Regions from separate parts of the Geodermatophilus sp. SYSU D00710 genome, predicted to be linked through region 3. Evidence: riboswitches for the same ligand, from Rfam matches in the RefSeq annotation. Region 3 holds a riboswitch; each other region holds the start of a gene.
The links. Region 3 has a riboswitch for cyclic di-AMP ahead of ACI78U_RS22560 (C40 family peptidase). Riboswitches for the same ligand answer to the same signal wherever they lie in the genome.

Region 1 (9,986 bases), on a different contig from region 3:
GCCGGGCTCGCCGACGAGGTGGCCCCGGCGGACGAGTCGCTGCTGCACGTGGTCCGCCGCCTGCAGGCCGACGGGCCCGGCGTGCTGCTCGTCGCCGCCGCCGACACCGCCGCCCTGCTCGCCGCCGACGTCGCCGTGGCCCCCGTCCGGCCCGGCCGGTCGCCCGCCTGGGGCGCGGACCTGGTCACCGGGTCCGGCCTGGCCGACGCCTGCCGGGTGGTGCGGGCGGTGACCGACGCGCGGGCGGTGGCCCGGCGGGCGGTGCAGAGCGCGGTGACCGGCAACGTCCTGGGGAGCCTGCTGGCCGCCGTCGGCTCGGCCCGCGGCGGGCAGAGGCGGGCGACGACGCCGGGCAAGACCGCGACCGTGTGGACCATGCTCGACGGCACGGTGACGGGGGTCCGCGCCGCGCGCCGCCCGCCGCCCGCGCCGTCGGTGCACACGCCGTGGCACGCCCTCGACCCCGACGACGTCCTGCGCCGGCTCGCCGAGCTGCCCCGGGCCGACGACGCGCCGCCCGGGCCGCTGGCGCGGGCGTGGCGGCGGGGGACCGGCGTGGCGGTCGTCCGGGTGCCGGTCCGGTTCGGGCGCACGGTCGCCGCCGAGCTCGCCGACCCGCTCACCCCCGTCCTCGGCGCCGGCGCCGGGGCCACGGCCGTGCTCGGCGAGACCGCGGACGCGTTCCTGGTCGGCGGGGTCACCGTCGGCAACGCCCTGCTCGGGGCCGCCCAGCGGATGCGCGCCGAGACGGCCCTGGAGTCGCTGCTGCTGGAGCAGGACGCCTGCGTGCGGCGGGAGACCGACGGCGGCTCCGAGGAGGTGCCCGCGGGCGCGCTGCGGGTCGGGGACGTGCTCCTCGTGGGCTCCGGCGACGTCGTCACCGCCGACGCGCGGCTGCTCGCCGTCGAGGACCTCGAGGTCGACGAGTCCAGCCTGACCGGTGAGTCGCTGGCGGTGGCCAAGGCCGTGGCCGCGACGCCGGGCGCCGAGGTGGCCGACCGGCGCTGCATGCTCTTCGACGGGACGACCGTGGTCGCCGGCAGCGGCCGCGCCGTCGTCGTCGCCGTCGGGCCGGCCACCCAGGCCGGGCGGGCCGCGCGGGCGGCCGGGGGGACGGCGCCGCCGGCGGGCGTGCAGGCCCGCCTGGCCGAGCTCACCCGGTCGGTGCTCCCGCTGACCCTGGCCGGCGGCGGCGCGGTGACCGCGCTCGGCGTGCTGTGGCGGCGGCCGCTGCGCGAGGCGGTCAGCGCGGGGGTCGCCGTCGCGGTCGCCGCGGTCCCGGAGGGCCTCCCGCTGGTCGCCACGGTGGCGCAGCAGGCCGCGGCCCGGCGGCTGTCCCGGCGCGGCGCCGTGGTCCGCAGCGCCCGCGTCCTCGAGGCCCTGGGGCGGGTGGACACCGTCTGCTTCGACAAGACCGGCACCCTCACCGAGAACCGGCTGCAGGTGGTGCGGCTGCTGCCGCTGGCCGACGGCGGGGACGGCGAGGACGGCCTGCTCCGCCTCGCCGCGGCCGGGGTCGGCACCGGCGACACCGACGCGCACGAGACCGACCGCGCCGTCGTGGCCGCCGCCGACGACCGCGGCGTGGCCTGCGACGGGGAGCCGGAGGCCTCGGTGCCCTTCGCCACCGGGCGCGGCTTCTCCGCCGCGCTGCGCTCGGGCCGGCTGGTGGTCAAGGGCGCGCCCGAGGTCGTGCTCCGGCTGTGCACCGACGCCGGCGACGCCGCCGACCGGGTGCAGGAGCTGGCCTGCGACGGGCTGCGGGTGCTCGCCGTCGCCGACCGGGCGGTCGAGGGGCAGCCGGAGGACCTCGAGGCGGCGGCGACCGGGCTCACCCTGCGCGGCCTGGTGGGGCTGGCCGACACGGTGCGCGACTCGTCGGCGGCGGCGGTCGAGCAGCTGGGCGCGGCGGGCATCCGGGTGCTGGTGGCCACCGGCGACCACCCCGAGACCGCGGCCGCGATCGCGGCGCAGGCCGGCGTGCCCGACGCCGACCGGGTGGTCACCGGCGCGCAGCTGGCCCGGGCCTCGGAGGGGGAGCGGGCCCGCCTGGTGCGGGAGTCGGCGGTGTTCGCCCGGCTCACCCCCGAGCACAAGGTGACGCTGGTGGCCGCGCTGCGCCGCGCCGGGGCAACGCTGGCGATGACCGGCGACGGGGTCAACGACGCCGCCGCGATCCGCCTGGCCGACGTCGGGGTCGGCGTGGCCGGCGCCGAGTCGCCCGCCGCGCGCAGCGCCGCCGACCTGGTGATCACCGACCTGGACCTGACCCGGCTGGTCGACGCGGTCGCCGAGGGGCGGGCGCTGTGGTCCCGCGTCCGCGACGCCGTCGCCATCCTCGTCGGGGGCAACGCCGGCGAGGTCACCTTCACCGTGCTCGGCACCGCGCTGGGCGGGCGCGCGCCGATCGGCACCCGCCAGCTGCTGCTGGTCAACCTGCTCACCGACATGTTCCCGGCACTGGCCGTCGCGGTCGCCCAGCCGCGGGCGGCCGCCGCGGGCGCGGACGACGGGCCGCTGGCCGCCCACCCGCTGGCGCCGGTGCTGCGCGCCGGGCCCTACCGCGGCTTCACCGAGGCGGTGCGGCGCCAGGTCGCCGTCCGCGGCGCGGCCACCGCGGCGGGCGCGGTGGGCGCGTGGGCCACCGGCTGGCCGCTGCTGCTGCGCCGGCGCGCGAGCACCATGGGCCTGGCCGCGCTGATCGCCACCCAGCTGGGCCAGACCGCCTGGGCCGGCCGCCGCAGCCCGCTGGTGCTGGCCACCGCGGCCGGGTCGCTGGCGGTGCTCGCCCTGGTCGTGCAGACCCCGGGGGTCAGCCGGTTCTTCGGCTGCACGCCACTGGACCCGCTGGCCTGGCTGGTCGTCCTCGGGTGGGCCGCCGCCGGCACCGCCGGCGCGGAGGTCGTCCCGGCACTGGCGCGCCGGTGGTCCGGTCAGGCGGGGACGCGGTCGGCCGACCGGGCCGAACGGGTGATGGCCCACCCGACGAGGGCCGCCACCGGGAACATCAGCACGCCGTAGACGGCGGCCGGGACCGCGAGCTCCACGCTGCCGAGCACGCTGATCGCGACGGCGATGGCCAGCGTGCTGTTGTGCACCCCGATCTCGAACGCGCAGGCCACCGCCTGCCGGTGCCCGACGCCGACCGCCCGGGGGACGGCGAACCCGATCAGCAGGCTCAGCAGGCAGAAGGCCAGCGCGACCAGCCCGACCTCGCGCAGGTAGCCGGCCACGTTCTCCCGCTCGGCGACGACGGTGCCGACGATGACCAGGGCGAGCACGATCGCCGAGAGGACGCGCACCGGCTTGTCCATCCGGTCGGCGAAGGCCGGCGACCAGCGCCGCACCAGCATGCCGAGCGCCACCGGCACCAGCACGATCGCGAAGACCTGCACCGTCTTGCCGAACTGCAGGCCGATCTCCCCGGCGCCGGGCGGGTCGAACACCGCGACCGCCAGGTTGGTGACCAGGGGCAGGGTGACCACCGCGAGCAGCGAGTTGACCGCGGTCAGCGACACGTTGAGGGCGACGTCGCCGCGGAACAGGTGGCTGAACAGGTTCGCCGTCGTCCCGCCCGGGGAGGCGGCCAGCAGCACCATGCCCACCGCCAGCACCGGCTCGAGCCCCGCGAGCACCACCAGGCCGAAGCACAGGGCCGGGAGCACGAGCAGCTGCAGCGCCAGCGCGACCACCGCGGCCCGCGGCCGGCGGGTGACGCGGACGAAGTCGTCGACGGTCAGCGACAGGCCCAGGCCGAGCATGACGACGGCCAGGGCCGCGGGCAGGGCGACGGTGGCGAGAGCCGAGTCCACGGGCGACCTCCGGGTGCCTCCGCGGCGCCGGTGCCGCGGCTTCCCGGGGATCCTCGCCGACCGGCTGCCGGACGGCGAGGGCTGTCCCACCTGGGGGTTGAGGACGGCGCCCGGTGGGAACCACAGGGGAGCGGCGCGTGAGACCACCGGCACGCCGCACGAGCCCCCGGACGGGGGCCGCGTGGATCGGGGGACGGAGCCCTGGGGGACACAACCCCTCGGGGGCGGCACGGGACGGAGCCAGGGACGTGACCTCGCTGGAGACGGGCCGGCAGGCGCTGGGGGACCGCTACGAGCTCCAGGAGCTGATCGCCCGCGGTGGCATGGGCCAGGTGTGGCGGGGGCGCGACCGGCTGCTCCTCCGGCCGGTCGCGGTCAAGGTCCTGCGCAGCGAGTACGCCGACGACCCGGTGTTCCTCGAGCGCTTCCGCTGCGAGGCCCGGCACGCCGCGGCGCTGAGCCACCCCAACATCGCCGCCGTCCTCGACTACGGCGAGTCCGACGACGAGGCGACCGGCGAGCACCTGGCCTACCTGGTCATGGAGCTCGTCGACGGCGCGCCGCTGTCGGACCGGCTCTCGGCCGACGGGCCGCTGGAACCCGAGGCCGCGCTGTCGGTGCTGCAGCAGACGGCCGCGGGTCTGGCCGAGGCCCACCGCGCGGGCCTGGTGCACCGCGACGTCAAGCCGGCCAACATCCTGGTCCGGCCCGACGGCCGGGTGAAGCTCACCGACTTCGGCATCGCGTGGTCGGCGGAGAGCGTGCCGCTGACCGGTACCGGGCAGGTGATCGGCACCGCCCGCTACATGTCGCCGGAGCAGGCCGCCGGCGACCGGGTCAGCCCGGCCAGCGACGTCTACGCCCTCGGCCTGGTCGGCTACGAGTCGCTCACCGGGCACGCGCCGTTCGACGGCACCAACCCGGTCACCGTGGCGCTCAAGCAGGTGCGCGAGGCCCCCGAGCCGCTGCCCGAGGACGTCCCGCCCGGCGTCCGCTCCCTCATCGACGCCGCCCTGGTCAAGGACCCCGGTGAGCGGCTGCCCGACGCGGACGCGTTCCTGACCGCCGTCGAGGAGACGATCGAGCAGACCGCCCGGCCGCGTCCTGGGGCGCCGTCGCCGTCCCGGGCGGTCGCCGCGGCCCCGCCGGCCGCGCTGGTCGAGACGGCCGCGGTCACGGTGCCCTCCCCGGAGCCGGTGTCCCCGGACGACCCGCCACCCGGGGAGACCGCGCAGGTGTCCGGTGCCTCGCGGTCGCCGCGCCGGCGCCCGGCGGTGCTGGTGCCGGTGCTGGCGGTGCTGCTCGCGGGCCTGCTCGCGGTCCTCCTCCGGCCGGGTGGCTCCGGCGGCGGGCAGCCTCCCGCGCAGGCCGCGGAGACCGGCGCCGGCACCGGCGAGAGCGCCGCGACGGCCGGCTCGGTGGTCCTGGCCGCCAACGACCACGTCGGGCGCCCTGCTGACGACGTCGCCGCGGACCTCACCGCGCTGGGTCTCACCGTGCAGCGGCAGGACGAGGTGACGACCGCCGTCGAGCCGGGCACGGTCTCGGGCCTCGACCCGGTCGGTGTCCCGCTGCAGCCCGGCGCCCCCGTGACGCTGCGCGTCGCGGTCACCCCGGCAGCACCGGCACCGGCGCCCGAGGGCGGTGCGTCCGCGGGCGGTGAGGGTCCCGAGGCGGCGCTGTCGGTGCCGTCCGGGTCCGGCCCGGCCGCGCCCGCCCCGGCCGAGCCCGCGCCCGCGGAACCGGGACCGTCGGACGCCGCCGTGTCCCCGGACCCGGCGTCCCCCGAGCCCGCGCCGTCCGAGCCCGCGCCCTCCGACGCGGCACCCTCCGACGCGGCCCCCTCGGACGCGGTGCCCTCGGAGCCCGCCCCGTCCGAGCCGGTGCCCTCGGACAGCGCCCCGACCGAGCCGGCCCCGACCGACCCCACCGGGCCCGCGCCGACCGAGCCGGCGCCCTCGGACAGCTCCCCGACCGAGCCGGCCCCGACCGACCCCACCGGGCCGGCCCCGAGCGAGCCGTCGGGGTCCGCCCCGACGGCTCGCTCGGAGCCCGCGCCGTCGGGGTCGTCGGGGGCGACGTCCCCGGGGTCGGCGACGTCGTCGGCACCCGACGGGGGCAGCGCGGCCCCCGACACGGGTGCGGCCGGCTGACCGCGGGCGGTTAGGGTCCTCCGCCATGCCGACCAGGTCACCGGGGGACGCTCCGGCGGGGACGATCGAGACGCTGGGCCTGCCCACCCGGGCGGTCACCGCGCTGACCCGCGCAGGCATCACCGACGTCGCCGCGCTCGCCGCCCTCAGCCGCCGCGAGCTCGCCGCCGTGCCCGGGCTGGGCGCGGGCCTGGTGACGGCGATCCGCCGCGTCGTGCCCGAGCCGCCCACGCCGCTGCCCCGATCGGGGACGGCGGCGCGCGACGGGCAGCTGTCGCTGCCGGCCGAGGAGGACGGGGCGCCCGACGCGCCGGAGATCCCCTCCTTCGCCTCGCTGCGGGACCCCCGCCGGCGCAGCGGCCTCGACCTGCTGGTGCCCGGGGCCCCCGCGCCGGAGCAGGGGACGGCGCCCGGTCCACAGCCCGAGGCGGAGGCGACCCCGCCCACGTCCGCCCCGCGCCGCGCCGCCCGCCCGGCGCCCGCACCCCGGCCGGCCGAGTACGCCGACCTGCTGCGGCTCGGGATGCGGGCGGCCCGCGCCGCGGTGACCGTGCCCGGCCGCCTCGCGCTGTGGTCGGTGCGCACCCAGGTCGACTGGCTGCGGCGGCTGCTCGGCACCTGACGGCCCGACACGCCGCCGCGACACGCGACGCTCGTCACGCTCCGCCGCCGCGGGATTGTCACGGTGCGGTAACGACGGTTACCGTGGCCGCTGTCCGACCGGCCGTCAGTCCCCGTCCGGGGAGTCCGGACGGATGCCGCCGAGTCGCCCTCCCGGGCGAGCCGGGGACCCACCGCACCACTGGGGTGAATCCCGCCCGCCGGACACCGTCCGGCCGCGGGTAGGGCTGCTTCCCGCCCGAACCCGTCAGCTGACCCGGTAGGCGGCCCACGGGAGAAACGGAGAGCCCGCCGGATGGCGCGCTTCTGCAGCACGACCGCACCACCCCGCCGGCTCCGCCGCACCCGGGTGCGCTCCCGCATCTGACCGCGCCCGGCCGTCCCGACGCCGCCCCGCGCCCACCCGAGCCCCGCTTGGGTGGTGCCCGCCGGTGCGCCCGCGTCGCCGCGACGGCCGGTGCCGCCCGCTGCCCCGCACCCCTCCACGGCGCCGCCGCCGGCCGCGCCGTGCCCGCACCCCTGGAGCACCTCCCCCCGATGGACGCCCCCACCGCCGAGATCCCGCGGCCCGCCGCCGGCGCCACCCGCCGGTCCCGCCGCCGCGCCCCCGTCCGCCGCCCCGCGCTGCTGCTCGGCGTCGCCGCCGCCGGCGCGCTGGTGGCCAACGTGCTGGTCGGCCCCGACCCGGCCGCCGAGGCGCAGGCCGGGACGTCGGAGACCGTGACCGTCGCCCAGGCGCTGGGCCTGCCCGCGCAGACCGGCCCCGCGACCGAGCCCCCGCAGGTGCAGCCGCAGGACCTGCAGGTGCTCGAGGAGCTGGCGGCCAGCCGCGGCAGCCGCGAGGCCGCCGAGACCGCCGCCGCGCAGGCGCAGGCCGGTGCCGACCAGGCCGTGCGCGACGCGCAGGCGGCCGAGGCCGCGCGGCTCGCCGCCGAGGCGCAGGCCGCCGCGGAGGCGCAGGCCGCCGCCGAGCAGGCCGCCGCCGAGGCGGCCGCGGCCGCGGAGGCCCAGGCCGCCGCGGAGGCCGCGGAGGCGCAGGCGGCGGCGGAGGAGGCCGAGGAGGAGTCCGGCGGGTCGGAGGCGGCGTCCTCCCCGGCCGCCTCGTCGTCGGTCTCGTCCTCGTCGTCGGGGACCACGGCCTCCCGCGTCGCCCGGATCACCAACACCTCGGGCCCGGTGCGCTCGGTGGTGCAGGCCGCCGCCGACGCCGTGGTCAGCAACGTCCCCGGCGCCGCGTCGATCACCCTCGGCGGCACCCGCGCGAGCGCGGCCGACCCGGGCGGGCACCCCTCCGGCCTGGCGCTGGACTACATGGTGCTGACCGACGCCGCCCTCGGCGACGCGATCGTGCAGTACCACGTCGAGCACTGGGACGAGCTCGGCGTCGACTACCTCATCTGGGAGCAGCGGATGCTCTCCTCGCCGGGTGGCTCGTGGTCGACCATGGCCGACCGGGGCGGCGTCACGGCCAACCACTACGACCACGTGCACGTCAACTACGTGGGCTGAGCCGCGACCTCCCGCGCCGCGGGCGCCAGCCAGCGCACCGGGTCCTCGAGCACCGCGTCGAGCGCGCGCAGCGCCGCGCCGGTCGCCCCCGCGGCCGGCACGGCGCCTCCCGCGGCCACGAGCGGCCGGCGCCACCGGGCCGAGAGCACCCGCCGGGCCAGGTGCTCCTCCAGCCCCGGGCGCAGCAGGTCGGTCAGCTCGGCGAGGTGACCGCCGAGCACCACCGTGGGGATGTCGAGCACGTTGACCACCCCGGCCAGCGCGACGCCCAGCGCCCACGCCGCGCCGTCGAGCGCGCGGCGGGCGCCGGGGTCGCCGGCCTCGGCGCGGGCCCGCAGCTCCGCGGGGCCGGCGTCGGCGGGCACCCCGGCGGCGGCCAGCAGCGCCAGCCGGCCGGCGTAGCGCTCCAGGCACCCGGTCGACCCGCACGGGCAGTCCGGCCCGGCCGGGTCGACGCAGACGTGGCCGATCTCGCCGGCCCAGCCCGAGCTGCCGGTCATCACCCGGCCGCCGAGCACCGCGGCCCCGCCGATGCCGATCTGCCCCGACAGGTAGACGAAGTCCCGGTGCGGCCCCGGCCGGCCCGGGGCGCTCTGCGCGACGCAGCGCGCGGCGAGGTCGGCCTCGTTGCCGAGCACCGGGACCAGCCCGTCGGGGAGCAGGCCGGCGAGCGCGTCGGCGGGCCGCACCCGCGACCAGCCGAGGTTCGGCGCCCGCAGCAGCAGGCCCCGCCCGGCGTCGACCAGGCCGGGCAGCGCCAGCCCGGCGCCCACCACCCGCACACCGGCGGGCAGCGACCCGAGCACCTCGGCGCCCAGCCGGCCGAGCCGGTCCAGCGTGGCGACCGGGTCGCTGTCGCGCAGGTCCTCCTCGTGCAGCCGCTCGGCGACCGTCCGCCCGCGCAGGTCGACCACCCGGACCGCGACCAGCCCGGCGTCGACCTGCATGCCCAGCCCCGCCGGCCCCGACCCCGGTGCGAGCGGGGTGGCCGGCCGGCCGCGGCGCGACGCCGGCCCGCGCTCGACCTCGTCGAGCAGGCCGCCGGCGACCAGGTCGTCGACCAGCCGGGACGCCGTGCCGCGCGTGGTGCCCAGTGCCGCCGCGACGCCGGCCCGCGACAGCTCGCCGGGGTCGGCGCACACCGCGCGCAGGACCAGCGCGAGGTTGGTCGCCCGCAGCGTCGACTGCCGGGCACCGGTGAGGACGCGGCCGTCGGACACGGGTTGAGGTTAGCCGGGTGGATCGTTTATGTTCTACCGCAGCACAAAAGCGGTGGCCCGCGTCACCCGGACGAGCGCCCCGGTGCCCGGCGGAAGGATCCCCATGCCCCTGCAGCCCACCCGTGAGGACAGGTTCACCTTCGGTCTGTGGACGGTCGGCTGGCCGGCCCGCGACCCCTTCGGCGACGCGACCCGGCCGGCGATCGACCCGGTCGAGTCCGTCGAGAAGCTCGCCGAGCTGGGCGCCTACGGCGTCACCTTCCACGACGACGACGTGATCCCGTTCGGCAGCGACGACGACCAGCGCACCAAGACCATCGAGCGCTTCAAGCAGGCGCTGGCCGACACCGGCCTGGTCGTGCCCATGGTCACCACCAACCTGTTCACCCACCCGGTGTTCAAGGAGGGCGCGCTCACCGCCAACGACCGCGGCGTCCGCCGGTACGCGCTGCGCAAGGTCATGCGCAACATGGACCTCGCCGCCGAGCTCGGCGCCTCCACCTACGTGCTGTGGGGCGGCCGCGAGGGCACCGAGGTCGACAGCGCCAAGGACCTCAAGGCCGCGCTCGACCGCTACCGCGAGGGCATCGACACCCTGGCCCAGTACTCCGAGGACCGCGGCTACGGCCTGCGCTTCGCCCTGGAGCCCAAGCCCAACGAGCCGCGCGGCG
Region 2 (9,986 bases), on a different contig from region 3:
CGCCGCCCGGCCCGCGCGGCGCGGACCGCGGCGGCCGCCGCGAGCGTGGTGGTGCCGGTGCCGCCGGGGCCGGTGAAGAGCAGGATGCGCACGACGGGCTCAGCCCTCGACGCGCTTCTTGAGCTCCTTGAGCGCGGTGTCGAGGATGACCTTCTCCGCACGTCGCTTGAGCATCCCGATCATGGGCACCGCCATGTCGACGGTGAGCCGGTAGGTGACCTCGGTGCCGCCGTCGGTCCGGGTCAGCGTGTAGGAGCCGTCCTGGCGCTTCATGATCTTGCTCTGGACGAGGCTCCAGGAGACCTGCCGGTCGGCGTCCCAGGTGTAGTCCAGGACGTACTCGTCGGTGAGGACGGTGGCGTCGATGACGAAGCGCACGCGGCGGGCGCGGCCGTCGGGCCCGGTCTCGAGCACCTCGACGGTGCGGGCCGCCTTCACCCACTGCGGATAGGCCTCGAAGTCGGCGATCACCGCCATGACGTCGGCCGCGGGCGCCGCGACGACGATCGACTGGGTGGACTGCTCGGCCATGGGCTGAGGCTAGCCGTTGCGGTTCCACCCGCCGGGTGGACCGCCCGGGCACGGCTACTCCCGGGTAGGTCCAGCCGGTAGATTCGGCGGGACGTGTCCCGCCGCGGGACCGCGGGCACCGGCGCCCCCGGCCGAGCGGGGAGGAAGGACCGAGCGTGCGCGAGTACAGCGTCCCGGCGACGACCGAGGTGAGCCCCGACGCGGCCCTCACCGACATGCTGACGGAGAACGTCGAGAAGCACGGCGACGACGTCGGCCTGCGAGTACAGCGGAACGGCCGGTGGGAGGACGTCACCTGGCGCGAGTTCGGCGAGCAGGTCGCCGGCGTCGCCAAGGGCCTCGTCGCCGCGGGCGTGCAGCCCGGCGACCGGGTGGCCCTGCAGGCCAAGACCCGCTACGAGTGGCCGCTGCTCGACTTCGCCATCTGGACCGCGGGGGCGGTGACCGTCCCGGTCTACGAGACCTCCAGCCCCGATCAGGTGGCCTGGATCCTGGCCGACTCCGGCGCGGTCGCGGCGATCGTCGAGCGGGCCGAGCACGCCGCCGCCGTCGACTCGGTCCGCGAGCAGGCCCCCGACCTCGGCCCGCTCTACGTCATCGAGGACGACGCCGTCGCCACCCTCACCGCGGCGGGCGCCGGCGTCCCCGACAGCGAGCTCGCCGCCCGCCGCGCGACGGTGAACGCCGACAGCCTGGCCACCCTCATCTACACCTCGGGCACCACCGGCCGGCCCAAGGGCTGCGAGCTCACCCACGGCAACTTCCTGTTCGAGATCGACAACGGGATCACCCTGCTCCAGCGGTTCCTGGGCAAGGACGGCTCGGTGCTGCTGTTCATCCCGCTCGCGCACGTGCTCGCCCGCGTCCTGCAGGTCGGCGCGGTCAAGACCCGCACGGTCACCGGTCACACGCCCGACGTGAAGAACCTGCTCGAGGACCTCGGCGCCTTCCGGCCCTCGTTCGTCCTCGCCGTCCCGCGGGTGTTCGAGAAGGTCTACAACTCCGCGAAGGCCAAGGCGGAGGCCGACGGCAAGGGCAGGATCTTCGACCGCGCGGCGAAGGTCGCGATCGACTGGTCGCGCGCCCAGGAGACCGGCGGCGCCGGCCTCGGGCTGCGGATCCAGCACGCGCTGTTCGACCGGCTGGTCTACGGCAAGCTGCGCGCCGCCCTCGGCGGCCGGTGCCAGGGCGCCATCTCCGGCGGCGCGCCGCTCGGTGAGCGCCTGGGCCACTTCTTCCGCGGCATCGGCGTCACCGTCTACGAGGGCTACGGCCTGACCGAGACCACCGCGGCCGCGTCGGTCAACCACGACGACGCGCTGCGCATCGGCACCGTGGGCCGCCCGCTGCCGGGCGTGTCCTTCCGCATCGCCGACGACGGCGAGATCCTCATCCGCGGCGGCGTGGTCATGCGCGGCTACTGGCGCAACGAGCAGGCCACCGCCGAGGCGATCGACGCCGAGGGCTGGTTCCACACCGGCGACATCGGCGAGATCGACGCCGACGGGTTCCTCCGCATCACCGGGCGCAAGAAGGAGATCCTGGTGACCGCCGGCGGCAAGAACGTCGCCCCGGCCGTCCTCGAGGACCGGCTGCGCGCGCACCGGCTGGTCAGCCAGTGCATCGTCGTCGGCGACCAGCGACCCTTCATCGCCGCGCTGGTCACCCTCGACGCGGAGGCCCTGCCGCTGTGGCTGGAGTCCAAGGGCAAGCCGGCCGACACCCCGATCGACCGACTGGTCGACGACCCCGACATCAGGGCCGAGCTCGACGCCGCGGTCGCGGACGCCAACAAGGCCGTGTCCCAGGCCGAGGCGATCAAGAAGTACCGCGTGCTCGCCACCGACTTCACCGAGGACAACGGGATGCTCACCCCGAGCCTGAAGCTCAAGCGCTCGGTGGTCATCAAGGAGTTCGACGCCGACGTCGAGGCGCTCTACGCGCGCTGACAAGGGACCCCCTCGCCCCCCACCACTCGCAAGCTCGCGGCGGGCCCCTGCAAGGGGGCCGCCGCGGGCCTCAGGGTTCCAGCAGGCGAGTGAAGTCGGCAGCGATCGTCGCCCAGGACCAGCGCTGCTCCACCCACGCCCGCCCCGCCGTGCCCATCGCCCGGGCCCGGACGGGGTCGTCGAGGAGGCGGGAGACGGCGGCGGCCACCGCCTCCGGCGAGCGCGGGTCGCCGACGACGGTGCCGGTCTCGCCCTCGCGCACCGTCTCGGGTGCCCCGCCGGAGGTGCCCGCGACCACCGGCAGCCCGCACGCGGCGGCCTCCAGGTAGACCATGCCCAGCCCCTCCACGTCGAGGCCGCCGCGGCGGGTGCGGCAGGGCATGGCGAACACGTCGCCGGCGGCGTAGTGCTCCGGCAGCTGCGCGGGCGGCACCGGGCCGGTGGACACCACCGACGCCCCCAGCCCGCGTGCGGCGACCGCCCGCCGCAGCCGGGCCTCGTCGGGTCCCCCGCCGACCAGCAGCAGCCGGGCGCCGGGATGGCGCTCCAGCACCCGCGGCCACGCCGCCACCAGCACGTCCTGGCCCTTGCGGCGGACCAGCCGGGACACGCACACGACCACCGGGGACTCCCCCAGCCCGTGCCGGCGGCGCACCGCGGTCCCGTCGGCGGCCGGGGTGAACCGGTCGACGTCGACGCCGGGCGAGAGCTGCGCGAGCCGCGTGCGCCCGTCCAGCACCGGCTCGAGGCGGCTGCGGGTGTAGCCGCTGATGCAGGTCAGCACGTCCAGCCCGGCGGCGATCCGCTGCATCACCTGCCGGGCGCCGGGCAGCGCCACCCAGCCCGTCTCGTGCCCGTGCGTGGCTCCCACCAGGTGCCGCACGCCGGCCGCCCGCAGGCCGGGCGCGAGCAGGCCCAGCGGTGCCGCCGCGCCGAAGAAGGCGGTGTCGCAGCCGTGCTCGGCGGCCAGGCCGGCAGCGGCGCGCGCGGTGGCGGGGGTCGGCAGCAGCATCGCGGTCGGCCGGCGGACCACGGGGTAGGGCAGCTGCGCGTCGTACGCCTCCCAGCCCGGGGACCGGGACGCCAGCACGACCAGCGAGTCGGGCGGGCGGCGCTCGAGCAGGGCTGCCACGAAGGTCTGGATGCCGCCCTGCCGCGGCGGGAAGTCGTTGGTGACGACGAGCGTGCGGCTCACCGGTCGCCCAGCCGCAGCCAGTCCTGGGCCATCGCCACCCGCTCGGCCGGGGTCGGGTGCGAGCCGAAGAACCACTGCCACGGCACCGGCGGGCTCGGGTCGGAGACGTTGTTCTCCGACAGCCGCCGCTGCACCGCGGCGAACGCCTGCGCGTCGCCGGTGAGGTCGAGGGCGTACAGGTCCGCGCGCGCCTCCACCTGGCGCGACACCAGGTTCTGCACCGGCGTGGCGACCAGCGAGCCCACGGCCGTCAGCAGCAGCACCAGCGGGACCACGCGCGGGTCACCCGCGGAGTCCGCGCCCGCGCGGCGCAGCAGCGCCGGCCGGGACAGCAGCCACCCCAGCAGTGCCACCGCCGCGGCCGCGCCGAGGGCGCCCAGCAGCGTGCCGGTCAGGACGTCGTCGGCGGCGACGTGCCCGAGCTCGTGGGCGACGATCGACTCGATCTCGTCGTCGGGGACGTCGGCGAGCAGGGTGTCGTAGACGACGACGCGGCGGGTGGACCCGAACCCGGACACGTAGGCGTTCAGCCGCGTCGTCCGGCGCGAGGCGTCGGCGACCAGGACGTCCTCGACCGGGTTGCCGCTCTCCTCGGCGAGCTGGAGCAGGTCGGTGCGCAGCTGTCCGGCCGGCAGCGGCTCGAAGCGGTTGAACGCCGGCTCGATGACCACCGGGTAGAGGAACGAGCCGGCCACCACCAGGCCCGCCGCGCCGACCGCGGCCCACGCCCACCAGGTGCGCGGCGCCCGGCGGGCCAGCCACACCAGGGCGAGCAGGGTGAGCGCGGTCAGGCCGGCGTCGATGGCGGTGGAGACCGCCACGTCGCGCAGCCACAGCCCCCAGGACCGGGTCGACAGGCCGTAGCGGTGCCGCACGACCTCGCCGTAGGCCGACAGCGGCAGCGTGACCAGCCGGCCGGCGACCACCAGCGCGACCGTGCCGAGGAGCACCGTGAGCGGCCAGCGCCCACCCACGGGACGGCCGGCGGCGGTGACCAGCCGGCTGCCCAGGCGGGTGAGGCCGAGCAGTGCCGAGACGGCGAGGCCGAGCAGCAGGCCCGCCAGCGAGGCGGGGCGGACCGCGGCGGCGAAGGCCTCGGCCCGGCGCACCACCTCGGCGGGCAGCCCGGCGTCGGCGCTCAGCGGCGTCGCGCCGCCGGGCGGGGTGGGCAGCACCGTCCAGGGCGTCCGGGCGGCGACGACGACCACGAACGCCGCACCGAGCACGAGCGCGACCAGCAGGGCGGCGCGGGAGGCGGTCCGGTTCACCCGCCCGCCCAGCTCACGCGGCCGATCCTAGGCGGACCGGCCCGCCCGGCCGCCGCGGTCCCCGGACCCGGCACCGGGCACGACGAGGGCCGGTGACCCGTGCGGGTCACCGGCCCTGGCGACGTGCTGGAACGGCCACCCCCCAGGGGCCCGCCGCGAGCGTCCGAGCGGCGGGGGCGGAGGGGTCCTTCCGTCAGGCGATGCGGCGCATGGCGGTGATGCCGCTCATCGAGTCGACGGACACCACCTTGACCGGCACGCCGGAGGTCGAGGCGTGCACCATCTGGCCGTTGCCGATGTACATGGAGACGTGGCTGACCGGGCTGTAGTAGAAGATCAGGTCGCCCGGCTGCAGCTCCGACCGCGAGACGGCGGTGCCCATCTGCGACTGCATCCGGCTGGAGTGCGGCAGGCTGATCCCGGCCGCCGCGTAGGCGTACTGGGTCAGGCCCGAGCAGTCGAAGGCGTTCGGCCCGCCGGCGCCCCACACGTAGGGGTCGCCCACCTGCGCCAGCGCCGTCTGCACCGCCACCTGCGCGGCGCCGCTGCCCCCACCCGCGGGGGCCGCCGGAGCCGGGGCGGCCGCCGCCGGAGCCGCCGCGGCCGGAGCCGCCGCCGCGGGAGCCGCAGCCGCCGGGGCGGCCGCCGCGGGAGCCGCAGCCGCCGGGGCGGCCGCCGCGGGAGCAGCCGCTGCGGCCGCCGCCTCGGCCGCGGCGTCGGCGGCGGCCTCGGCCTCGGCGGCGAGCGCCTGCTGCCGCGCGGCCTCGGTCAGCGCCTCGAACTGGGCCTCGTAGTCGGCGATGTCGGCCTCGAGCCGCTCCTCCTGGGCGTCGAGCTCCTCGAGCGTGGCCTCCGCGTCGGCCCGGGCGGCGTCGGCCTCGCGCTGCGCCTCCTCCGCCGCGGTGGCGGCCTCGCCGACCTGCGCGAGCACGTCGGTGGTGTGGCCGGAGATGTGGTCGAGGGTGGCCAGCGAGCTGACGAACTCGTCGGCCGAGTCGCTGGTCATCAGCAGGTCCAGCTGGGCGAAGGTGTCGTTGCTGCTGGTCCAGGCGCTGCGGGCGACCTGACGGATCTGCCCGTCGAGGTCCTGCAGCCGGGAGCGGGCGTCGCCGAGGGCCCGCTCGGCGGCCTCGGCGGCGGCCTGCTGGCGGGAGAGGACCTCGCGGGCCTCGTTGACCTGCTCGCTGACCGCCTCGAGCCGGCGGCCGGCGTCGGCGGCGAGCTCGGCGGCCTGCTCGGGGGTGGTGGCCCGCTCGGGGTCGGCGACCGCGGTGCCGGGCACGAGGGCCACGGTCAGGGCGGCGGCGGTGCCGACCAGCGCGACCCGGCCGAGGAGCCGGCGCGGTGAGCGGCGGTGCGGGCCGGCGACGCGGGCGGTCGCGGGTGCGGAGGAGGTGGACTGTGCGCAGGCATGCCCCGGGCAGGGGCGGGGGGTCGCCACGGGCGGCGGCTCTCCGTTCTTCCTCAGCAACCGCCTACCGAGTTAGCTGACGGGTTCGGGCTGGGAAGACGTGCCCTATCAGGCGTGCGCCGGCGGGCCGGTGCACGCGAGAACTCACCCCAGTGCTGCGGTGGGTCCCCGGCTCACCTCGCGCGCACCCGCAGGCGGCGTCCGGTGACTCGGCGGTGACCGGCCGAGGTCACCTCGCGTCAGGTGACGACCACCCGGCCGGACGCGGTCACAGTACGGACGTGATGAGGTTGTGACAAACGGGACCCCTGCTGACTGTGAGAACACGCACAGTGAGCAGTAGCGCCACTCCGGTGTGTACCCGTTCGGTCGTCGACCTGCGCCTCAGCCGGTGCGGCGCCGTCCGCCGGGACGCTCCCCGCCCGCCGGGCGGTGACGCAGCGGAGGCACCAGGCCGACCTCCGCCAGCGCCCGCACGGCGCGCCGCTCGACGTCGTCGAACTCCACCACCACGCCCGGCGGCGGGGGGACCGCGTCCCCGGCGGCCGGCCCGGTCGCCCGCGCGGCCGGGACCGGCGGCACCGGCAGCAGCACGGGCCCGGTGCCCCTCTCCGCCGGCGGCGCACCCAGCAGGACGGTGACGACGCAGTCGGCGCAGCCGGTGCCGCGCACGGTGCAGGTGTCGCAGTCGATGAGCATGGCCGTGTCCCCCCTCCGGTGCCCCGGGCCGCCCGGGTGCCGGGCCGCGGTCGGGACGGGTCTCCCTGTCGGTTGCTCCGCACGCTAGGGACGGCCACCGACAGTCCCGGCTCAGCTGCCCGCGAACTCCCAGTGCCAGGGCTCCTCGCGGCCGTTGCCCGGGTCCGCCCAGGTGGGGTGCAGCCAGCCGAAGCGGCCGGCGTTGGCCACCATCCAGGCGTACTGCGGGGTGCCGAAGGTCTCGATGCCGCCGCACAGGTCGACCGCCAGCCCCCAGCCGTGGTTGCTCGTCCCCGGGACCGCGGCCAGGGACGGTTTCTCGCCGTAGAGCCGGACCTGGCCGGCGTAGGTGCGGTAGGAGTCGGTGATGCAGACCGGCCGGCCGAACTCCGCCTCGAACGCCGCGCTCATCGCCCGGTAGGCCGCGGCGGCGTCGCAGCGCAGCGCGTGCCCGCCCACGCCGAGGGGGCACAGCGCGCTGGGCGGGATGAGGCCGTTGGGGTACCCGCCCCAGGCGCGGGTCCCGTCGAAGCTGGGCGGGTACACGGTGTTGCCGCACTCCACCCGCAGCGCACCGCCCGAGGACCCCGGCGCGGCCACCTCGGGGCGGGTGCCCAGGGCCGGCCGGCCCACGTGCAGCACCTGGTCGGCGGGCAGCCGGCGGACGACGACCGCGCCGGCCCGCCCGTCGGCGGCCAGCATCGTCTCCCGGTCCAGCGCGATGCCGACGTGGCCGAGCCCCGACTCGGGCGTCCCGAGGAACACCAGGTCGCCGGGCAGCACGTCGGCCGGGTCGACCGGCACCGTGACGGCGTACAGCCCGGCCTGGTCGGCGGGCAGGTCGACGCCCGCGGCGCCGTAGACCGTGGAGACCAGCGAACCGCAGTCCCAGGAGTCCGGGCCGGCCGTCCCCGGCGCGTAGGGCTGCCCCAGCGTGTCCATCGCCTCGCTGACGGCGGCCACCGTCTCGGCGGGCAGCACCAGCAGCGACGTCGGCTCGCGCGGGAACTGGGCGGCGCCCCGCTGGGCGCCCCCCACGGCGTCCCCGACCGGGACCAGCCCGGCCGGCAGGCCGGCCGCGGGGTCGGCCAGGGCCGAGGCCGGCGGGGACACGACACCGGCCGCCGCGAGCTGGTCGAGGTGGGCGCGCCAGTTGGCCGCCGTCTGCCGGTTGACGTCGAGCTGCTCCTGCTGGAGGTCGGCCAGCTGCCGGTCGACGTCGCTCAGCGCGGCGTCGAGCTCGTCGGTGACCGCCGCCGCGGCGGCCTCCAGGTCGGCGACCTGGGCCGCCAGCAGGTCGGCCCGCTGCTGCGCCTCGGCCAGCGCCGCGTCCGCGGCGGCCTGCTCGGCCAGCGCGGCCCGGCGCTGCTCCTCGGCCGCGGTCACGACCGCGCCGGTGTGGTCGTCGACGGCGTCCAGGTAGCCGATCGCGGCGGCGGCGTCCCCGGGGTCCCCGCCGGAGAGCAGGACGCTCAGCGGGGACAGCGTGCCGCCGTCCCGGTAGGCCGCCGAGGCGTAGCGCGCGACGACGTCCTGCAGGCGCGCGAGCTCCGCCTCCGCCTCGGCCAGCCCGGCGGAGGCGGCGTCGACGTCGGCCTGCGCGGCGGCCAGCGCCTGCTGCGCGGCCGCGACCTCGGCCTGACGCTGCTGCAGGTCGGCCTGGACCTCGGCGGCCCGCTCCTGCAGCCGGTCGAGGGCCTCGCTGTCGAGGACCCCGCTGGTGCCGCCGGGCTGGTCGCTGGGCGCGGCGGCGGCGGGTCCGGCCGGCACCAGCGCCACCAGCACCGCCGCGGCCGTGACCAGGAACGCCGCGCGACGCCGCGGGCGCGACGCGGGGTCCAGGCGCACCGGACCACCCCCCGTGACCACCGGACCGTGCGGTCCGCCGGGGGATCGTCGTCCGCGCCGCCGTCGTCCCGCAAGCGCTCCGCGCGCCGCTCCTCCGTCCGGGTCCCCGCGCCTGGCGCGTCGCGGCGGCGCGTCGTCGACGACGGGCGCCGGCGGACCCGCCTCCCCGGGACTGTCCGACCCCCGGCCTACCGTCCCGCCGTGCTCTTCCCCGCCGACGGCGCCGGGTCCCGGTCGCCGCGACACGCACACGCACCCGCCCACGGCGACCGCCCGCTCCCCCTCGTGCGGCCGGCCCCCCACGAGCCGGTCCCCGCCGTCCAGACGACCATCGACGAGCTCGGGACCCCGCTGGCCGGCGTCACGTTCGTCGTCGTCGACCTGGAGACCACCGGCGGGTCGCCGAAGGACAGCGCGATCACCGAGATCGGCGCGGTCAAGGTGCGCGGCGGCGAGGTGCTCGGGGAGTTCCAGACGCTGGTCGACCCCGGCTGCGAGGTGCCGCCCTACATCAGCGTCCTCACCGGCATCACGACGGCGATGGTGGCCACCGCCCCGCGCATCGAGGCGGTGCTGCCGGCCTTCCTCGAGTTCGCCCGCGGCGCCGTGCTGGTGGCGCACAACGCCCCCTTCGACCTGGGCTTCCTCAAGGCCGCCTGCCAGCAGACCGGCACGGCGTGGCCCGCGGCCGTCTCGGTCGACACCGCCGTCCTCGCCCGCCGGCTGCTCTCCCGCGACGAGGTGCCCAACTGCAAGCTGGCCACCCTCGCGCCGTACTTCTCCGCCGCGACCACCCCGTGCCACCGCGCGCTCGACGACGCCCGGGCCACCGTCGACGTGCTGCACGGGCTGTTCGAGCGGCTCGGCCCGCTCGGCGTCACGTCGCTGGAGGAGCTCACCGGCCTGACCCGCCAGGTCGACCCGGAACGGCGCCGCAAGCGCCACCTCGCCGACTCGGTCCCCTCCGGCCCCGGCGTCTACGTCTTCCGCGGCCCGCGCGACGAGCCGCTCTACGTCGGCACCAGCAACGACCTGCGCACCCGGGTGCGCAGCTACTTCACCTCCGGCGAGCAGCGCAGCCGGAT
Region 3 (9,986 bases):
CAGCCAGGGCTCGGGCTCGACGTACAAGGTCTTCGTGGCCGCCGCGGCGCTGGCCCGGGGCTACTCCTCCACCTACACGCTCACCGCCGCCGACCCCTACGTCTCCCGCGTGTACTCCGGCCCCTGCCAGGGCCGCGACACCGACGGCCGGTACTGCGTGCGCAACGCCGGGTCGGGCTACCGCCCGACGCTGGACCTGACCACCGCGCTCTACCAGTCCTCCAACACCTACTTCCTCGCGCTCGAGGACGCCCTCGGCAGCGTCGAGGAACCGGTGCGGATGGCCGAGGCCGCGGGCCTGTTCCAGTTCAGCCCGCCGGAGCTGCCGCAGCAGATCATCGACGAGAACCGCGGCTCGTTCACCTTCGGCGCCGAGGCCACCAGCCCGCTCGCCCTGGCCAGCGCCTACTCGACGTTCGCGGCCGGCGGCACGCAGTGCGACGTCGTCCCGGTGACCGCCGTGCTCGACGCCGCCGGGCAGCCGGCCCGGGGTGCCGACGGCGAGCCGCTGCCGGTGGGCGACCGGTGCACGCCCGAGGCCATCCCTCCGGGCGTGGCCACCACGATGAACCAGATCCTCCGCAAGGACGTCGAGCCGGGGTACCGCGGGCAGACCGGGTCGCGCGCCTACGTCCGCGGGCACCAGATCGCCGGCAAGACCGGGACCTCGCAGGACAACTACTCGGTGGCCTTCGTCGGCTACACGCCCGAGATCACCGCGAGCGTCATGGTGCTCAACCCCAAGGAGAACGAGGACGTCGGCGGCTTCGGTGGCGGCAAGGGCGCCACGATCTGGCGGGACGCGATGGAGCCGATCCTCACCGCCCGGGGCAGCGGTGAGTTCCCGCCGGCCGACGAGACGGTGGAGCACGGCAACACCCGGCCGGTGCCCGGCTGCTCGGGCGCGCGCAGCTGCGAGCGGGTCCTCGCCGAGGCCGGCTTCACGCCGCAGACGCTGCGGGTCGACAGCGACGAGCCGGCCGGCGCCTTCCTCGGGACCAGCCCGCCCCGGGGTGCCCGGGCGGTGCCCGGCCAGGTCGTGTCGATCCTGGTGAGCAACGGCAGCGACTACGTCGAGCCGGCTCCCGAGCCGGTCGCCCCCGACCCCGCTCCCGATCCCGAGCCGCCCGCCCCGGCGCCGGAGCCCGCTCCGGAACCCCCGCCCGGGCCCCCGCCGCCGGAACCGGCTCCGGAACCGGCTCCGGAACCGGCTCCAGAACCCCCGCCCGGCCCCCCGCTGCCCGGCACCGTGCCGGAGGACCCGGCCGGGGCGCTGCCGGCCCCGGGGGAGGGCGCGCCCCCGGCACCCGCGGAGCCGGCACCCGCGCCGGCCGAGGGGGCGCCCTGGAGCCCGGGGTAGTGGGCGCCGGCCTGACGCCGGGCGAGCCGCTCGTCGAGCGACTGGGTGAGCAGCCACCCGGCCAGCAGCACCAGGTGCAGCAGGAACAGCCACAGCCCGACGGCGACCACCGCCCCGACGACGACCAGGCCGCCGAACGGGGCGCCGAGGTCCAGCGGCAGGGACAGGAACAGGACGAAGCCCTGCAGGAACCCCGACAGGCAGGCCGCGGTGAACAGCGCCCCGCTGGTGAGCGCCGTCCAGCGGAAGCGCCCGCCGGACACCACGCCGTAGCCCCACAGCAGCGGCACCGTGAGGACGAACAGCACCGAGTAGTAGCCGACGGCGAGGCGGCCGACCACCGCCCCGGCGCCGTCCTCGCGGGCCAGGTCGGCCATCACCCGGGCCGCGAGCAGCAGCGGGTACAGCAGCAGCGGTGAGACGACCACCAGCGGCAGGCTCAGCAGGCGGCCGCGCCAGCCGGTCAGGCTCTCCCGGCGGGGGCTGAACCGCAGCAGCGCCCGGCGCAGCCCCTCGCCGTAGAACGTCAGCGGCACCAGTGCCAGCACGAAGCCCAGGAGGTCCAGGCGGGTGCCGGCGTCGACCAGGCGCTCGACCGCCTCCGGGGCGCCCAGTGGGGTGGGCAGCAGCTCGGTCAGCCGGGCGGCGAGCGCACGCACCTCGTCGGCCGAGGTCGCCAGCGCGGTCAGCCGCACCGCGACCAGCAGCAGCGGCACCACCGCGATGCCGGCGTAGAAGGTCAGTCCCGCCGCGATCAGGGCGAGGTCGCGCCCGCGGAGCAACTGCCGGGCGCCGGCCAGCAGGCCCCTCGTCTCGGCGCGCAGGCGGGCTGCGGTCCACCTGCGTTCCGGAGTCACCCGCCCATGCCACCAGCCCCCGCGACCGGGCGCCCGTCGGGGGGTCGGTGGACGGTCAGTCCTCGGAGGTGTCGTCGGTGGTGGGCGCGTCGTTGCCGGGGTTGGGGCCGGTCTCCTGGCACGCGGCGTCGTTCTCGTTGCTGGCGTTCTCGCCGCTCGCGTCGCAGTTGGTGGGCCCGCGGGAGAAGTCGGTGTTGTCGCCGCAGGCGGTCAGGGAGCCGAACAGCGCGAGCACGACCAGCGGCCGGGCCAGGCGCATCCGGGTGGAGGTGGACATGCCTGACTCCTACACGCCCCGGCGCCCGGCCAAACCGCCGGGGGCAGGCAGTCCGGTGACCGGGCGACCACGGAATGTCACCGATGTGATTACACCGGGGTGATTGTCACGCGTCCGTCACGGCCCTTACTCTGTGTACGTCCAACGGGGCGCTCCGTCACCGACCTGGGTGACACCCCGAGGACGCCGTCGAGCCGGTCGCCCCGTGGGGCGCCGGGCCGGGGACCCACCGCAGTCCTGGGGTGCAGCGCGTGTCCGCACGCGCCGGGCGAGTCCACGCCCGAACCCGTCAGCTAACCCGGTAGGCGGCCTGGGAAGAGGAGAACCGCCGCGTGGCGTCCCTGCGCACGTCTGTCCCCGGCATGCCCGTGACCGGCCGCCCGGCCCGCCGCCGGCAGGGTCGCCTCGCCGCCCTCGTCCTCGCCGGGGCCCTGGGGCTCGGCGTGGGGGTCGGGGTGGTCCCCTCGTCCGCCCTGGCCGAGGAGCCCACGACGGCGGCCGAGGCCGCACAGCTCGTGGCCGCCCGCGGGCACGAGCTCGAGGTCGTCACCGAGGAGTTCAACGAGGCCCGCGAGGTGCTCGCCGCGCAGCAGGCCGCGGCCGAGGCCGCCGCCGCCTCCCTCGCCCAGGCCCAGGCCGCCGCCGGCACCGCCCGCGAGCAGGTCGTCGGCATCGCCCGCTCCGCCTACACCGGCAACGGCATGGGTTCGCTGCAGGCGCTCCTGACCAGCGAGGACGCCGACGAGTTCGTCAACCGCGTCAGCCTCCTGCAGGGCGTCGCCGGCTACCAGGGCGAGCTGCTCGGCCAGGCGGTTGCCGCGACCGACACCGCCACCGCCGCCCAGGCCGCCGCCACCGATGCCGCCGTCGAGGCGCAGCGCCAGTACGACGCCGTCGCTGCCCAGCAGGCCGACCTCGAGGACCAGATCGCCGCCTACCAGGCCGACTTCGCCCGGCTGACCGCCGAGGAGCAGCGCGCCGCGCTCGAGGCCGCCGCGGCCGCGCACGCCGCCGAGGACGAGCGGGCCAGCCGCGACGACGAGCGCGAGGAGCCCGCCGCGGCGCAGCCCGCCGAGGAGGCGCCGGCAGCGGCGGCCGCGCCGGCCAGCGGCATCGCCGGCACCGTCGTGGCCACTGCCATGGCGCAGCGGGGCGACCCCTACGTGTGGGCCGCCGCCGGCCCGGACTCCTTCGACTGCTCGGGCCTGACCCAGTACGCCTTCAAGGCCGCCGGTATCAACCTCCCGCACTCGAGCCGGATGCAGTCGCAGATGGGCACCGCGGTCTCCCGGGCCGACCTGCAGCCCGGTGACCTGGTGTTCTTCTACAGCCCGGTCAGCCACGTGGGCATCTACATCGGCAACGGCCAGATGGTGCACGCGCCCACCTCGGGCGACGTCGTCAAGGTGGCCGGCGTCGACTCGATGGGCGGCTACGCCGGCGCCCGCCGCATCGGCTGAGGAAGGACCACCCTCCTCCCCGGGAGGGTGGCCGTTCCGGCGCGTTGCCGGGGTCACACCCGGTCCGGGACCTCCGGCGGAGCCTGCCGCGTTGCACCCTGCGGAGCCGCCGCCGATCCGTGAGGACCGCATCCCCGTGAACCCCCGCACCGTCGCCACCGCCTTCCGCGTCGTCGCCGTCGCCGAGGCGCTGTCCTGGGTGGGCCTGCTGGCCGGGATGTACGTGAAGTACGTGCCGGAGACCTCCGAGGTCGGCGTGCAGGTGTTCGGCCCGGTCCACGGCGCGGTGTTCGTCGCCTACGTCGTCGTGGCGCTGGTCGCGGCCCGGGTGCTCCGCTGGTCCCCGGGGACGACGCTGCTGGCGCTCGCCGCCTCGATCCCGCCGCTGGTCACCGTCGTCTTCGAGCGCTGGGCCGGCCGCACGGGGAGGCTGGCGGTCCCCGCGCGGGCCTGACCTACGGTTCCGGGCATGCCGACCGTGCTGCCCGCCACCGCCCGCACCCTGCTGGCCCGCACCGCCCGGGTGCAGCGCGACGGCCGCGCGCCGAGCCTGGTGGCCGGCGTCGTACGGGACGGCGGCCTGACGTGGTCGGCCGGCCGCGGCGACGTCGCCGAGCCGCACACCGACGTCCAGTACCGGCTCGGCTCGATCAGCAAGACGGTCACCGCGGTCGCCGTCCTGCGGCTGCGTGACGAGGGCCGGCTCGGCCTCGACGACCCGCTCGACCGGCACCTGCCCGGCACCCCGCTGGGCGACCGCTCGATCGGGCAGCTGCTGTCGCACCTGGCCGGCGCGTCCGCCGAGAGCCCCGGCGGCTGGTGGGAGCGGGTGCCCGGCGGGTCCCTGGCCGACCTGGCGCTCGGCGGGGACGACGTCGTCCTGGGCGAGGCCCGGCGCTTCCACTACTCCAACCTCGGCTTCGGCCTGCTCGGCGAGCTCGTGGCCCGGCTGCGCGGGCGGGCATGGGACGACGTGGTCACCGCCGAGGTGCTCGCGCCGCTGGGCATGACCCGGACGACGCCGCGCCCGTCCGGCCGCGCCGCGCAGGGCTGGGCCGTGCACCCGTGGGCCGACGTCGCGCTGCCCGAGCCCGAGCACCACGCCGGCGTGATGGCCGCCGCCGGTCAGCTGTGGGCCACCCTCGCCGACCTCGCCCGGTTCGCCGCGTTCCTGCTCGGCGACACCGGCGACGTGCTGTCCCCGGCCACCCTGGAGGAGATGGCGGTGCCGGCCGGCGTCGACCCGTCGTCCCCGGCCTGGTCGGCGTACGGGCTCGGGCTGCAGGTGCTGCGGGTCGACGGCCGCACGCTGACCGGGCACGGCGGCTCGATGCCGGGCTTCCTCGCCGGGGTGTTCGTCGACCGCGAGGAGGGCACCGGCGGGGTCTCCCTGGCCAACACCACCAGCGGCCTGGACGCGCTGCTGCCCGGGCTGCTCGCCGACCTGCGCGCCGCCGAGCCGCGGGTGGTCGACCCGTGGCGCCCGTCGGAGCCGCCGGTGCCGCTCGAGCAGCTCGGCGTCTGGTACTGGGGCCCGGCGCCGCACGCCCTGCGGGCGGTGGCCGGCGGACTGCTGCACCTGGGGCCGCTGCCCGGACGGGCCGGACGGGCCAGCCGCTTCCGCCGGGGCGAGGACGGCCGGTGGGTCGGGCTGGACGGCTACTACGCCGGGGAGACGCTGCGGATCGCCCCCGACCACCTCGACCTGGGCACGTTCGTCTTCACCCGGCAGCCCTACGACCCCGCGGCCCCCGTTCCCGGCGGCGTCGACCCCCGCGGCTGGACGGTGCCCTGAACCGTCGAGATCACGTGATCTCGACGCCATCGACGCCCTGGCCCGTCGAGATCACGTGATCTCGACGGGCATCGTGCACACCGTCAGGGCCGGTCGAAGGCGTCCATCGTGGTCTTGACGACGGCGCCGTAGGCCAGGTGCGGCACGAGGTCGCTGACCCAGTCGGTGGCCGACCACGTGCGGGGGTCGGTGACGCCCAGCGCCGTCATGGGACCGTTCGCGGCCACCAGCACGCCGAGGGTGGTCAGCAGCGTGCCCACCAGCGGCTGCGACCGGAACCCCGACGCCCGCGCCAGCCCGGTGAGCACGCCGACGCCGACGCCCGCGACCAGGCCGGTGATCGGCCCGAGGCCCTGGAGCCGGTTCTGCCGGTGCTCCTCGTCGCCGGGGATCGGCACGTGCGCCTTCTCGGCGAGCCTCTCCACCGTCTGCTCGGGCGTGGAGCTCGTGCCGCGGCCGCGGACGGTCATGTCCAGGTAGGTGACGGCGTTCAGCGCGGTGGACCCGGCCGCTCCCGCCGCCGCGCCGCGCAGCGCCCAGCCCAGCGTGCTGATGCCCCGCCTGCCCTTGCCGAAGGTCCCCACCGGGGTGCGCTTTGCCATGGCTCCGCCGGTACCCGGGCGCGCGACCTGCGCAAACGGCGCACCATGGGCGGGTGGACGACGCCGGCCCGGCCCTCGAGCGCGCCATCGACGCGCTGCTCGACGCCCGCGCAGCGGGGGCCACGATCTGCCCGTCGGAGGCGGCCCGCGCCGTCGACCCGGAGGGCTGGCGGGCACTCATGCCGCAGGCGCGCGCGGCCGCGGGCAGGCTGGCCGCACGCGGCGCGGTCGAGGTGACCCAGCGCGGCGCGGTGGTCGACGTCGGCACCGCGCGCGGGCCGGTGCGGATCCGGCGGGTCAGCCGCTGACCGGCAGCGGCCGGGACAGGAAGGCGGCGAGCAGCCGGGCGGTGCGGTCGACCGTGCCGGCGTGGAGCACCTCGTAGCCGTGGGTGCTCAGCGTGGGCAGGCTCAACAGGGCCGCCCGCGCCGTCTGGCCCGACGCCTGCGCCTGGGAGGCGTCGGAGTCGAAGGACTGCCACACCGCCGTCTGCGGGTCCAGGCCGAGCTCGGTGCCGACGTCGACCAGCGCGTCGGCGACGGCCCGGTCGTAGACGACGGCGTCGTCGGCGTAGGCCACCACCGGCCCGCCGTCCAGGGTGACCTGGTACTCGGGCTCCGCGGGGCCGACGTCGAGGGCGAGGGTGAGGTCGCCGGGCAGCGTCCGGGCGGCGTGAGAGGCGCCGATCCCGCCCATCTCCTCGTTGGTGGTGGCCACCAGGTACACGTCGCCGTGCGGGCGCCCGCGCAGCAGCCGCGCCGCCCCGACCAGCGCGGTCAGCGCGGCCCGGTCGTCGAGGAAGTACGAGCCGACGTGGTCGCCGAACCGGGTCAGCCCGCGCCGGTCGGCGTGCACGCAGACCCGCGTCCCCGGGTGCACCCCGGCGGCGGCGAGGTCCTCGGCCGGGCAGCCGGTGAAGACGTACACGTGCGACCAGTCCATCGCCTTGTCGCCCTGGTCGGGCTTGGTCTGCCAGATCCGCTGGCTCTCGGCGGTCGTGTGCTCCGAGCCGAGCGTGAGGACGCCGGTGAGCGTCCGGTGCCGGCCGAGGACGGCGACCGGGCCGAGGCCGAAGTTGCCCGGGTACATGACGCCCAGCGAGGTCACCCGCAGCGTGCCGTCGGGCTCGACCCGCTTGACCATCATCGACAGCTCGTCGAGGTGGGCCACGACCCGGACGGCGGGGGCGGACCGGTCCGTCCCGTGCAGGAGCGCCACGAGGTTCCCGGCGGCGTCGACGGTGACCTCGTCGGCCAGCGGCTCGAGCTCCCGCCGGACGACGTCGCGCACCGCCTCCTCGTGCCCGCCGGGGCCGTAGGTGCGGAGCAGTTCGTCGAGCAGGTCGGGCAGCGGGGTGGGCGCCTCGGAGGTCACCGGGAGCCCCTACCCCGACGGCGGGCGCTCTCCCGCCGCCCGCTCGAGCAGCGGGTCGACCCGGTGCTCCACGTAGCGGCGCAGCGCCAGGGCGGTGTCGGTGCGCTCCACACCGGGCAGCGCGAGCACCTGCTCGGTCAGCCGCCACAGGTCGTCGGCGTCGACGGCGACCACCCGCACCAGCAGGTCGGCCGCGCCCGACAGCGCCGTCACCTCCAGCACCTCGGGCATCGCGGCCAGCGCGGCCGCGACCTCCTCGAGACCGCGCTGCACCACCTGCACCGTCACGTAGGCGCCCAGCCGGTAGCCGAGGGCCTCCGGGCGCACGCGGGAGGCGAAGGGGGCGAGCAGTCCGCCGGACTCCAGCCGGGCCAGGCGCGCCTGGACGGTGTTGCGGGCCAGCCCGAGCTGCTGGGACAGCGCCAGCACCGTGGCCCGCGGGTCGGCGTCCAGCGCCTGCACGAGCCGTGCGTCGGTGGCGTCGAGGCGCTCGGGGCCGGCGGGCACGGTGGCAGTCTGACACGTCCGGAGGACGCGGGGCACGCATCCTGCTCAGTGCACCGTCGCGGGCTTGCGCATCCCGCCTCCGGGGTGGTGTGCTCCTCCGCGGCGTGGGACGTGTCACGATGTGTGAGTGGAGCCACAACCCCGGCGCCACAGGACGTCCAGCACCGCGACCGGCCGGCGACCCCGGCAGCCGCGGACGACGGCGAGGAGCAGCGCGTGAGCGTGTCGAGCGCGACCACCGAGATGGTCGACCCCGTACCCGGGGCGGCCGCGCCCCACCTGCCGCAGCAGCCCGACCTGGTGCAGCTGCTCACCCCCGAGGGCGAGCGCGTCGAGCACCCCGACTACCCGCTCGACGTCTCCGCCGACGAACTGCGCGGGCTCTACCGCGACCTCGTGCTGGTCCGGCGGTGGGACGTCGAGGCGACCGCGCTGCAGCGCCAGGGCGAGCTGGGCATCTGGGCCTCGCTGCTGGGCCAGGAGGCCGCGCAGATCGGCGCCGGCCGGGCGATGGCCCACGACGACATGGCCTTCCCGACCTACCGCGAGCACGGCGTCGCCTGGACCCGCGGGGTCGACCCGCTGCACGTCATCAGCCTCTTCCGCGGCGTGGACAACGGCGGCTGGGACCCGGTGGCGACCGGCTTCAACCTCTACACCGTGGTCATCGGCGCGCAGTGTCTGCACGCCACCGGCTACGCCATGGGCCTGCAGCGCGACGGCGCCGAGACCGCGACGCTGGCCTTCCTCGGCGACGGCGCGACCAGCCAGGGCGAGGTCAACGAGGCGCTGATCTGGGCGGCCAGCTTCTCGGCGCCGGTCGTCTTCTTCTGCCAGAACAACCAGTACGCGATCAGCGTGCCGCTGGAGCGGCAGACCCGGATCCCGCTGTACCAGCGCGCGGCCGGGTTCGGCTTCCCCGGCGTGCGGGTCGACGGCAACGACGTCCTCGCCGTGCTCGCCGTGACCCGGGCGGCGCTGACCGCCGCCCGCGAGGGCCAGGGCCCGACGTTCATCGAGGCCTTCACCTACCGGATGGGCGCGCACACCACTTCCGACGACCCCACCCGCTACCGGCTGGCCAGCGAGCTGGAGGAGTGGAAGCTGCGCGACCCGATCGCGCGCCTAAAGGCCTACGTCTCGCGCACCGGCGTCGCCGACGCCGGGTTCTTCGACGCCGTCGAGGCCGAGGCCGACGAGCTGGCGGCGCGGATCCGCTCGGGCACCACCGAGATGGCCGACCCGCCCGGGACGGCGATGTTCGACCAGGTCTACGCCGAGCAGACGCCGCTCGTCGCCGCGCAGCAGGCGGAGTTCGAGGCCTACCAGGCGTCCTTCGAGGAGGGCGGGCACTGATGTCCGAGACGCTGACCATCGGCAAGGCCCTCAACCTGGGCCTGCGCCGCGCCATGGAGGACGACGCCAAGGTCGTGCTCATGGGCGAGGACATCGGGCGCCTCGGCGGGGTCTTCCGGATCACCGACGGCCTGCAGAAGGACTTCGGCGAGGACCGCGTCGTCGACACCCCGCTGGCCGAGGCGGGCATCCTCGGCACCGCCGTCGGGCTGGCCATGCGCGGCTACCGGCCGGTCTGCGAGATCCAGTTCGACGGGTTCGTCTTCCCGGCCTACAACCAGATCGTCACGCAGGTCGCCAAGATCCACGCCCGCTCGCGCGGCCGGCTGCCCATGCCGATCGTCATCCGGATCCCCTTCGGTGGCGGCATCGGCGCGGTCGAGCACCACAGCGAGAGC

Region 1: linked by a shared signal. The riboswitch ahead of ACI78U_RS14950 (hypothetical protein) and the one ahead of ACI78U_RS22560 (C40 family peptidase) in region 3 are both predicted to bind cyclic di-AMP.
Region 2: linked by a shared signal. The riboswitch ahead of ACI78U_RS20500 (C40 family peptidase) and the one ahead of ACI78U_RS22560 (C40 family peptidase) in region 3 are both predicted to bind cyclic di-AMP.

The regions. Positions count from the first base shown of each region.
Region 1 covers NZ_JBJGYX010000031.1:5,490-15,475, reverse strand. Annotated here, with positions in the region: gene ACI78U_RS14970 (HAD-IC family P-type ATPase) at 1-3,021, shown strand, start outside; gene ACI78U_RS14965 (bile acid:sodium symporter family protein) at 2,934-3,812, opposite strand; gene ACI78U_RS14960 (protein kinase domain-containing protein) at 4,061-5,965, shown strand; gene ACI78U_RS14955 (DNA-directed RNA polymerase subunit alpha C-terminal domain-containing protein) at 5,991-6,587, shown strand; cyclic di-AMP (ydaO/yuaA leader) riboswitch at 6,715-6,868, shown strand; gene ACI78U_RS14950 (hypothetical protein) at 7,124-8,095, shown strand; gene ACI78U_RS14945 (ROK family transcriptional regulator) at 8,083-9,315, opposite strand; gene xylA (xylose isomerase) at 9,419-9,986, shown strand, end outside.
Region 2 covers NZ_JBJGYX010000059.1:12,361-22,346, reverse strand. Annotated here, with positions in the region: gene ACI78U_RS20525 (ion transporter) at 1-92, opposite strand, end outside; gene ACI78U_RS20520 (SRPBCC family protein) at 100-531, opposite strand; gene ACI78U_RS20515 (AMP-dependent synthetase/ligase) at 747-2,480, shown strand; gene ACI78U_RS20510 (glycosyltransferase family 4 protein) at 2,551-3,675, opposite strand; gene ACI78U_RS20505 (M48 family metallopeptidase) at 3,672-4,943, opposite strand; gene ACI78U_RS20500 (C40 family peptidase) at 5,137-6,384, opposite strand; cyclic di-AMP (ydaO/yuaA leader) riboswitch at 6,401-6,579, opposite strand; gene ACI78U_RS20495 (hypothetical protein) at 6,739-7,053, opposite strand; gene ACI78U_RS20490 (NlpC/P60 family protein) at 7,165-8,901, opposite strand; gene ACI78U_RS20485 (DEDD exonuclease domain-containing protein) at 9,187-9,986, shown strand, end outside.
Region 3 covers NZ_JBJGYX010000075.1:6,677-16,662, reverse strand. Annotated here, with positions in the region: gene ACI78U_RS22575 (transglycosylase domain-containing protein) at 1-1,360, shown strand, start outside; partial or broken gene ACI78U_RS22570 (YhjD/YihY/BrkB family envelope integrity protein) at 1,399-2,217, opposite strand; gene ACI78U_RS22565 (hypothetical protein) at 2,273-2,494, opposite strand; cyclic di-AMP (ydaO/yuaA leader) riboswitch at 2,684-2,819, shown strand; gene ACI78U_RS22560 (C40 family peptidase) at 2,827-3,954, shown strand; gene ACI78U_RS22555 (DUF3817 domain-containing protein) at 4,091-4,408, shown strand; gene ACI78U_RS22550 (serine hydrolase domain-containing protein) at 4,424-5,749, shown strand; gene ACI78U_RS22545 (hypothetical protein) at 5,833-6,351, opposite strand; gene ACI78U_RS22540 (DUF3253 domain-containing protein) at 6,405-6,659, shown strand; gene ACI78U_RS22535 (M42 family metallopeptidase) at 6,649-7,725, opposite strand; gene ACI78U_RS22530 (Lrp/AsnC family transcriptional regulator) at 7,735-8,232, opposite strand; gene pdhA (pyruvate dehydrogenase (acetyl-transferring) E1 component subunit alpha) at 8,449-9,588, shown strand; gene ACI78U_RS22520 (alpha-ketoacid dehydrogenase subunit beta) at 9,588-9,986, shown strand, end outside.